2 regions of the Exiguobacterium sp. R-39 genome follow, and region 1 is predicted to be linked to the other one. Evidence: riboswitches for the same ligand, from Rfam matches in the RefSeq annotation. Region 1 holds a riboswitch; the other holds the start of a gene.

Region 1 (4,750 bases):
GAATTCCTGCCATTGCCGTTGCTACTAGTTTCTTCATCAATAAATTCCCCTTCCAACGCTCAATTGTCAGAACTTTAACAATAGTATGACTTATGTTTTTTTCTAATTCAATACTAAAAAGTTCGACCTGATTTATTGCTTTTAGAATATACGAATATTTATTCATTGTAAAGCATAAAAATATGAAAATAGTGCATAAAACCTGAATTTATTCGCTTTCTTTGATCAATACTTTTTTGTTATCGCTTACATTTATTTTTGTTTTATTTCTGTTCAAACAAAAAAAGACCAACGTTTTCACGTTAGCCTCTTTTTCACTGTTACGCGTAGATTTCAATCAATGACTCTAACTTTTCGACGACTTCTTCTGCAGTAAACGATTCGATGTCAAACCGTTCGACCATCGACAGGATGTTTCCATCTTGCATCAATGCGAATGATGGCGATGATGGCGGATATCCTTCGAAGTATTCACGCGCCCGATCTGTTGCTTCCCGGTCTTGCCCTGCAAATACCGTCACGAAATGATCCGGTTTTACACCTTCCATCCGGTTGATGTAAGCGGCAGCCGGACGAGCAATCCCACCGGCACATCCGCACACCGAATTGACGAGGACAAGCGTCAAACCGTCACGCTTCATCGCTTCATCGACGCTCTCGACCGTCGTTAATTCTTCAAAACCAGCAGCTGCTGCTTCTTTACGTGCCGTTTGAACGACATCTTCAAAATACATTTGGAAATCCATTGTATTTGTTTCCCCCTTTAAATCGTTGTCTTCTTTATTGTACGAGTTTCGGTGAAATCTGTCCAAGTCTGCCGCTCAATTCACGTTCTAAATACGGTTTAGCGTGTAACAGGTCTCGGAAAGCGATATACCGGTCAATTTTTTCTTCCGTTGGCTGCTTCGGATTTTTATAAGCCCGAATCAAGATATTTTTCGGCGTGTTTTCTAAATCAATGAACTCAAGCAGTTGCGTATCGTAGCCGACCAATGTCAACAACTCTGCCCGGATGGAATCCGTTGCGAGCGAAGCAAACTTTTCTTGAATCAATCCATGTTGCAGCATGACGTCAAGCGGTGAACAGTCCAGCTGACGGTTCAACTCCTTCTGACAACACGGGACACTGAGAATGACCGATGCATTCCAGTCGACTGCCCGGGCAAGCGCGACATCCGTCGCAACGTCACAAGCATGTAGCGTCACCATTAAATCAACTTCCGTATCCTGGTCGTAATCATGGACATCACCGACACGGAACGATAAATCATCATACCCTAAATCAGCAGCGATGGCTGTACAATCCTCGATGACTTCTTTTTTGAGATCAAGACCGGTGACATTTAAATCAAATCCCTTGACGATTTTCAAGTAATGATAGAGAGCAAACGTCAGATACGATTTACCGCATCCAAAATCCAAAATCCGTAACGTACGCCCTTGCGGCAATACTGCGATACTGTCTTCGACGAATTCAAGAAAACGATTGATTTGTTTAAACTTATCATATTTTTGACGCTTGACCTGTCCTTCTTCCGTCATTACACCAAGACGAATCAAAAACGGTACCGGCACGCCGTCTTCTAACAAATGGCTTTTCTTTCGATTGTGAGACAGTTCGGCCTTTACCGGTTCCTTGCCTGTCGTCTTCAGTGAAACTTTCATTTTCTTCGAGAGTTGGAACTGGACTTCTTCCGTCTCGAAACGGAATAAAAATTGACGAAATTCGTTAAAATAGTCGTCCATTCGCAAAATAAATTCTTCTATACTTAAATTCTCATGCTTAATGATCCGTTCATGTTGAAACTCTAACTGGATTGCATACGTATCTCTAAGTAGAATCGGTTTTAACTTGATTCGACGCAGATCGTTTGATTTTTGGCGCGGACCACTAATCGTCGCGTGTATGAGTGAAGTTGCCTGCAGTTTTTCAGTGAGCAGGTCTTTTAATTGGTCTAGTTCCACGTATCGTCCCGTCCTTTTTTTGTTTGGTCTTTCGAAACTGTAGCAAATTCACCCGCGTTCGACAAGCAAGCAAGCTTTATTTTTAGTCGTCATACTTAATTTAAAGGAGGAACACAACATGTTCAAAAAAATTCTTTCACAAATCGGCATTGGTGCCGCAACGGTCGATACACGACTCGAACAAGATCACTGTGAACCCGGTGGAACGATTCAAGGAGTCGTTCATATTAAGGGCGGTAACGTCGATCAGGAAATCGCCCGGATTTATCTCGCCTTCAATACCCAGTACAAACAAGAAGTCGGGGACAGCACGGCATTCACGACGTTCACACTGGACCGGTTTGCATTAAATGAAGCCCCGTTTACGATTGAAGCAGACGTCGAACGGGAAATACCGTTTACGCTTCAAGTCCCTTTTAATACACCACTTTCCGTCAGCCAATCGAAGTCGTGGATCGAGACGGGTCTTGATATCGCGCAGGCGGTTGACCCTTCTGACCACGATGCTGTCGTCGTCAAAGCGAATGACTACCAATCGGTCATCCTTGAAGCGATGGAAAACCTCGGATTCCGCCTCAAGAAAGCTGATACAGAGAAATTGCCGGGCCGCTTCCGGAAAGATTTGCCGATCGCGCAGGAACTTGAGTATTCTGCCCGCGGTACTCATTATGCTCACAAGCTGGACGAAATCGAAGTCATCCTGTTGCAAGACCGGTCCGGCATCGACATCGTCGTCCAAATCGACCGCCGTGCCCACAGTCTCGGTTCGCTGTTCAGTGAAATGGCAGGAACCGATGAGACGATGACGAAACTTTCATTATCGAACCAGGACTTAACGAATCCGTCACTCGTGAAACAACGTCTCGCCGATTTGATTGAACACCACAGTTGATTGATGTTTTCTATAGAACAAACACCGGATCCGCTTATCGTCGGATCCGGTGTTTGTATTTCCTTCCTTACTTGGATGATGTCATTTCTATCGTCTGTTCGTACTGCCGTTCAAACGTTTCTTCCGCCCAGCCCATCTGCCAAAACATCAATTCGTAATAACAGCTTCTGACGAAATGTTGTTTCATCCGGACGCGTTCTTGTTCACTCGCCTTCTCTGCCAACTCATTTAACCGGTCAATCTGTTCAAAGACCACCCGCTCGAACCATTCGGAACTGTATGTCGCAATCCATTGCTGATAAATCGGTGAAGCCGGTGTCGCTGCCTGTAACTGTTGTCCAATCTCATAGTAAAGCCAGTAACACGGTAAAATCGCAGCGATGGTCTCCCCAAGCGTCCCTTCACTTGCATGGTGCATATGCGAAATATACGCATATGCGGTCGGTGCTGGTTCAAACTCTGCCAGTGTCTTGTCCGAAATCCCAAGCGGTTCAAAAAACGATTGATGCAGACTGAGTTCTGCAGCATAGGTCGACGTCGCATGTTCCGCGAGTTCGGCAATCGTCGCGAAGTCCTGTGCCTTCGACGCGGCCCGCGCCTGAATTTTCGCGAAATGTTTTAAGTAATAGGCATCCTGTAGGACGTAATGGCGAAATTTTGCTTCTGGTAGTGTTCCATCCGCAATCCCTGTCACGAATGGATGGGTAAAGCTGCTGTCCCAATACCGTTTTGCCGCTTGCCGGATTTCTTCACTGAATGTCATGTTGGTTCCCCCTTTTGTAATCAAAAAACGCCACACCTGATGTCAGGCATGACGTGAAAAGACCATAAAAAGAGGATCGTCCACGCCACTTCCCTCCGTAAGTCCAAACTTAATCAGGTTCAAAGGGTCCGAACGTCTCCGTCGTCTCAGTCAGCCTACTGACTCCCCTAGTGGTCGCTATTTGATTTGTTTTGAGTTTATCATGATTTGATGTGGAATTGACCCATTCTCGTCATTTCACTCCATTTTTTTGTACAATGGAACATGACGGAAGGTGGATGACGGCTCGTCCTTGAGACCGATTCTCTTCTGTCGCCGGTCGATTAGACTAAATTTAGTACCTGATACTTAACTTATGGAGGAACTTTTATGAATAAAACCATGACATGGACCGCTTCGACATTACTCGCTACTACCTTACTGCTACCGACGGCCGCATCTGCTGAACAAGTGGTCGACAAAACAATCGTCACCCTTGGCGAATCACTTGGGGCAAAGGATAAATCGTGGGTCTTGTCCCGCTTGAATGCACCGGAAGGCATTACTCCGATTATTGCAACATCTGCCGATGAAGAAAAATATCTCGGGAAAAACATTCCCCAATCACAACGGGGTGGCGGCATGTACTCTTCCGCTAAAATTGAGTTGGCTGAAAAAGGTGATGGATTATCTGTCGCGACCGAAAACATCACCTGGGTCACAAAAGACATGTACCTCAACGCCCTCGTCACAGCGGGTGTAACGGATGCGGACATTACGATCACGTCCCCGTACAAGGTAACCGGAACTTCAGCTTTGACCGGGATCATGAAAGCGTATGATCAAACATCTGCCGAGACCGGCATCAAACTGACGGATGAACGAAAAGACCTTGCCCAGCAAGAACTCTCTGTGACATCCGATGTCGGGAAAACGGTCGGGACGGATAAAGTCGCCGACTTGATGAATGAAATCAAAGCGGAAATCGCGAAACAACAGCCGGAAACGAAGGTCGAGATTGAAAACGTCATCGTCCAAGTCATCCAAAACAATAACATCAATTTATCCGATGCTCAGATGGACCGGTTGACTGGACTGTTTAATCAAATGGAACAAGCGGACCTGAACTGGGGTCAAATCGAGAGTGGTCT
Region 2 (4,750 bases), 260 kb from region 1:
ACCGTTCGCATAGACGAGTCCACCTAAAGCAGAACCGAAGGCAATCCCGACATTGCTTGCGACCGGCATCAAGGAAGCAGCCAGTCCTTTTGCTTCCGGATTAAACTTCTCTGCTAGGTCAATCAGATAGATTTGTGTTGAGGTCGTCAATAAAATCGACATCAAGGACATCAAGGCAATGTTGATCAGTCCAAGCGAAACGGACGCTGTCGTCACGTACAGGGCAGCAAGCACGATTGCCTGGACGATGAAGACGAACCGGAGACGCCCGATCGGATTCCGGCTGGCGATTTTTCCGGCCAGTATATTACTGAAGATTGAGACGACACCGTAGGCGAGTAAAATCGGACTGATCCAGGCCGACGGCAATTTCAGTTCCAACTCAAGCACGGGGACGAGATACGTATAAACGACATATGTCGCGCCGAACCCGAATGACGGAATGAAAAAGGCAATCATGATCCGTGGATTGGCGAGTAAGCTGAGCTGTTCGCGGATCGAGCCGGACGATTCCGATTGCTGAACCGGAACGACTTTCAAGACAGCAAGCAGGGCGATGACACCAAGACTGCTTGTCAGCCAAAACGAGGCGGCGTAACCGGCATGTTGTCCGATGAATGTACCGATCGGCACACCGAGAACGTTTGCCATCGTAAATCCGCCAAAGATGAACGAGACGGCGACGCCGCGTTTTGCGATCGGTACACTATCGCTTGCGACGACCATCGCCAGTGAAATCAGGACACCCGTCAGAACAGCCGTCACGATCCGAGACAACAGCAACAGTTCATAATTCGGTGCGATCCCGCTGCAGATATTCAGAATAATCCAGACGAAAATCAGACTGAGCATTAACTTCCGCCGCTCAAGGTGTCCGGTCAAGGACATCGTTATCGGTGTTCCGATGGCGAAGGCGATCGCAAAGGCGGAGACAAGCGTGCCGGCTTTTGCAATTGTGATGTTCAGACCGTCCGCAATTTCAGATAAAATACCGACGATGACGAATTCGCTTGTTCCAAGGACAAAAGTCAACATGGATAACGTCGCGATTAACAACCAGTCGGCTTGACTCAAACGAGTCGATGATGATGACATATACAATTCCCCACTTCTGGCGCCTGTGCGCAAAAAAACTATCGTTTATCAGAATAGCATGATTTAAGAAGGGCGGAAACCGGATTTACCTGACCCGGAAAAAGAAGCATTATTGTGAATAGACAGTCAATTTCACCTGTCACTGATTCGGGTATACTAACAGAGTAGGAAACATCACCTAAATCAGAAAAGGACGTGATCTTGATGCAAGCAACAGTCACTTGGAATCAAAAGATGGGCTTCAGCGGGGAAACCGAATCCGGACATCACTTAGCGATGGATGCGGCACCGGAAAACGGCGGGGACAATCAGGCACCCCGGCCGACGGAGCTCTTGCTTCATGCCGTTGCCGGCTGTACCGGCATCGATATCGTCTCGATTTTAGAAAAGATGCGCTTGACGCTGACGTCATTTGAAATGGATATCGAAGGCGAACGGGCGGATGATCATCCCCGGCGTTTCACGACGATCTCGATTCATTACCGGCTCGAAGGTGATTTACCGGACGATAAAGTCCGCCGGGCGATTGCCTTATCAAAAGACAAATACTGCTCGGTCTCGCAATCGCTGAACGCAGAGATTGAAGTTTATTACTCGATCAACGGCGTCCGGAACGAGGAACCGATTTGAAACGGATTGTCCCTGTTCTGTTGGCAAGCGTCCTCCTTGCCGGTTGTGCTGACGAGCCCGTACAACCCGCTGACCCGCAACCGAAGCCGGCAAAGAAAACAAAGCCGCCGCAGCCGGATCGACCTTCTGCTGCTGAACGGGCAGAGAAACAACTCAAGCAAACCGTTTCGAACATGTCGACGGCGGAAAAAGTCGATCAATTGCTGTACATTGGCGTAACGGGAACGGCTTTGACACAAGCGGACCGTCAATTATTGCAGGACCATGCGCTCGGTGGTGTCCTGCTGCTTGGTGGCAATATCACCTCAACCGATCAACTGAAAACCTTCACAACAGCGATTGCCAAGGCGCAAACCGCTGATTCAAAAGCGTTCCTTGGCTTTGACGAGGAAGGCGGACGGGTCAGCCGGGTCCCGGACGCACAGCTCAAATTATCACCGAGCCTGTCGTTTGGTCATAAAAATGATCCGGCATTGATGAAGGAAGTCGGACAGACACTTGGTTCGATTTCCCGTTTTTACGGCTTTAATATGGATTTCGCACCGGTCCTTGATGTGAACAGTAATCCGGCGAATCCAATCATTGGCGACCGGGCGCTCAGTGCGGATCCGCAACAAGTCGCCCGGCTTGGTGTGCCATTGATGCAGGGCATGAAAGAAGAAGACATCGTTCCGGTCGTCAAACATTTTCCGGGACACGGGGATACGACCGTCGACTCGCATGTCGGTCTGCCGCGGGTCGATGCGACGAAAGCGGAACTTGAGCAGACGGAGCTGGTCCCGTTCAAACGGGCGATTCAGGAAGGGGCCGAGATGGTCATGGTCGCGCATATCCTGTTTCCGGCACTCGACAAAACCCGTCCGTCTTCGTTGTCGAAACCCGTCATGACCGGGATGTTACGGGATGAGCTGAAGTTTGACGGTGTCATCATCACGGACGATTTGGTCATGGGAGCCATCACAGAACGGTACGGACTTGCCCAGGCGGCAAGTCTTGCCCTCGAAAATGGTGCGGATATGGCGATGTTTTCCTCACCCGGTGCGTACGCGTCCGTTCATAAGGAAATCATGGCACGGATTAAACAAGGTAAATTGTCGAGAGCAGATCTGGATCAGAAGGTCATGCGGGTCTTACACTTAAAACAAACGTATGACTTGTCGCAAACGAAACGTGTCGACGAATACCAACGCTTGATTGAGCAGGTCAAAGCGGTCGAATCGGACATGCGACACTAATCAAGGGTAGAACAAATCGGACTACCCGTGGTAAACTACAGGCGTACCACACAAATCAATATCTACACTAGGGGAGTCTCGCAGCAGACTGAGACGGAAGTATCCGGACCCTTTGAACCTGATCTAGTTCGTACTAGCGGAGGGAAGTGGATTCCGATCATTCATAGAGGATGCGACGACTGTCGCCCTTTTTTGTAGGACCACTCCATCAGTTCATGGGGTGGTCCTTTTTCGTGTGGAAAGGGGGAAATGATGAGCCAGTTACATCTGATGACAACCGGCAAGCGGCATCCGGACATACTCGAACATCTGTTGCCGAAACTCACACTATCCGTCGACCGGATTCATCTGCGGGAGCCGTTATGGTCAGCGAAGGAACTGGTCGTGTGCATCGAAACACTCGTGCGACGAGGCGTAAAGACAGAGCAATTAATTGTCCATGACCGGCTGGACGTGGCAGTCGTCACCGGCACCGGAGTTCAGCTGACAACACGCAGCATTCCGGTCGACCTCGTCCGTCACCGTTTTCCGGAACTGGTGATCGGTCAATCGGTTCACTCGTTAACGGAAGCGATAGCGGCGGAACAAGCCGGTGCTGATTACGTCCTGTACGGCCATATTTTTGAGACGGGATCAAAACCGGGTGTACCGCCCCGGGGACTCGACGCCTTGAAACAAGTTGTCGACTGGACATCGATTCCTGTCATTGCAATTGGTGGCATTACACCGGACAATCTGCCGGATATCCTGGCGACCGGCTGCGCAGGCGGGGCCGTCTTGTCGGGCATTCTCGGTCAGGCGTCTCCGGTCGAAGCAGCCAACCGATTCCGGGCGGTGATGCAACGATGACACGCCCGGATGTTTTAATCATCGGAGCCGGCATCATTGGTTTGACGCTCGGCTATGAGCTCCTGCAGCGCGGGAAAACCGTTCATTTGCTTGAACAGTCAACTGTCGGTCAGGGAGCGACGCAAGCAGCAGCGGGAATGCTCGCGACAGATGAAGAATTGCTGGCACCATTACATGAACTGGCCCGGCTGAGCCGGACGCTGTATCCGGAATTCGTGCAACAATTGTTTGACGAGACCGGTCTCGGAAGCGGGTATCTGGAACAACCGTTTCGTATGCAACAGGCGCATCACTGGCGGACGTTTGATTCGGTCGGACAGGTTGATCCGCGGTTGCTTGCACAAGCATTACGCAGTGCCATCGAACGACGGGGCGGGGTAATCGAAGAGGCAACGGTCGTAGCACGTCTCGTACGGGACGGACAAACGGTGACCGGCGCCGAGACGAACCGGGGGCTACGGGCGGGCAGACAAATTATTGTCGCCGGTGGTCGCGGATCGGAAGAATTGTTACAGACGGTCGGAGTGACGATTAACACACTTCCGGTCAAGGGCGAGTGTCTGTCTGTCCGGCTGACGACCGGACAACTCAATCGGACGCTGTTTGGTGATGCGGTCTATTTAGTCCCGAAAGCAGACGGACGGATCATCATCGGGGCGACGGAACGGGTTGGTGATGAATCAACGACCGTCAGTCTGAACAGTATTCGTTTGTTATTGAATGCAGCAGTAAAGCTCTATCCGCCGCTTACAGAGGCCGTGTTCGTGGAAGCTTGGTCCGGTGTTCGACCGCAAACCGGGGACGGTCTGCCGTATCTCGGAGCAGTGGACGGAATCGATGGGTTGTTCGTCGCGTCAGGCCATCACCGGCATGGCATCTTACTGGCCCCTGCGACGGCCAACGTCTTGGCCGATTGTCTCATGGGGCAAACGCCAAGAGTG

The links. A riboswitch is a leader RNA that binds a small molecule or an ion and turns the genes downstream of it on or off. The one in region 1 is predicted to bind thiamine pyrophosphate.
Region 2: linked by a shared signal. The riboswitch ahead of ACP26N_RS06305 (thiamine phosphate synthase) and the one ahead of tenA (thiaminase II) in region 1 are both predicted to bind thiamine pyrophosphate.

What each region holds. Positions count from the first base shown of each region.
Region 1 is NZ_CP187965.1:970,953-975,702, reverse strand. Features, by position in the region: gene ACP26N_RS05005 (transporter substrate-binding domain-containing protein) at 1-37, opposite strand, end outside; gene ACP26N_RS05000 (BrxA/BrxB family bacilliredoxin) at 321-746, opposite strand; gene ACP26N_RS04995 (class I SAM-dependent methyltransferase) at 781-1,965, opposite strand; gene ACP26N_RS04990 (sporulation protein) at 2,084-2,857, shown strand; gene tenA (thiaminase II) at 2,925-3,620, opposite strand; TPP riboswitch at 3,694-3,799, opposite strand; gene ACP26N_RS04980 (DUF1002 domain-containing protein) at 3,990-4,750, shown strand, end outside.
Region 2 is NZ_CP187965.1:1,229,812-1,234,561, forward strand. Features, by position in the region: gene ACP26N_RS06290 (MFS transporter) at 1-1,095, opposite strand, end outside; gene ACP26N_RS06295 (OsmC family protein) at 1,300-1,725, shown strand; gene nagZ (beta-N-acetylhexosaminidase) at 1,722-2,960, shown strand; TPP riboswitch at 3,020-3,122, shown strand; gene ACP26N_RS06305 (thiamine phosphate synthase) at 3,213-3,809, shown strand; gene ACP26N_RS06310 (NAD(P)/FAD-dependent oxidoreductase) at 3,806-4,750, shown strand, end outside.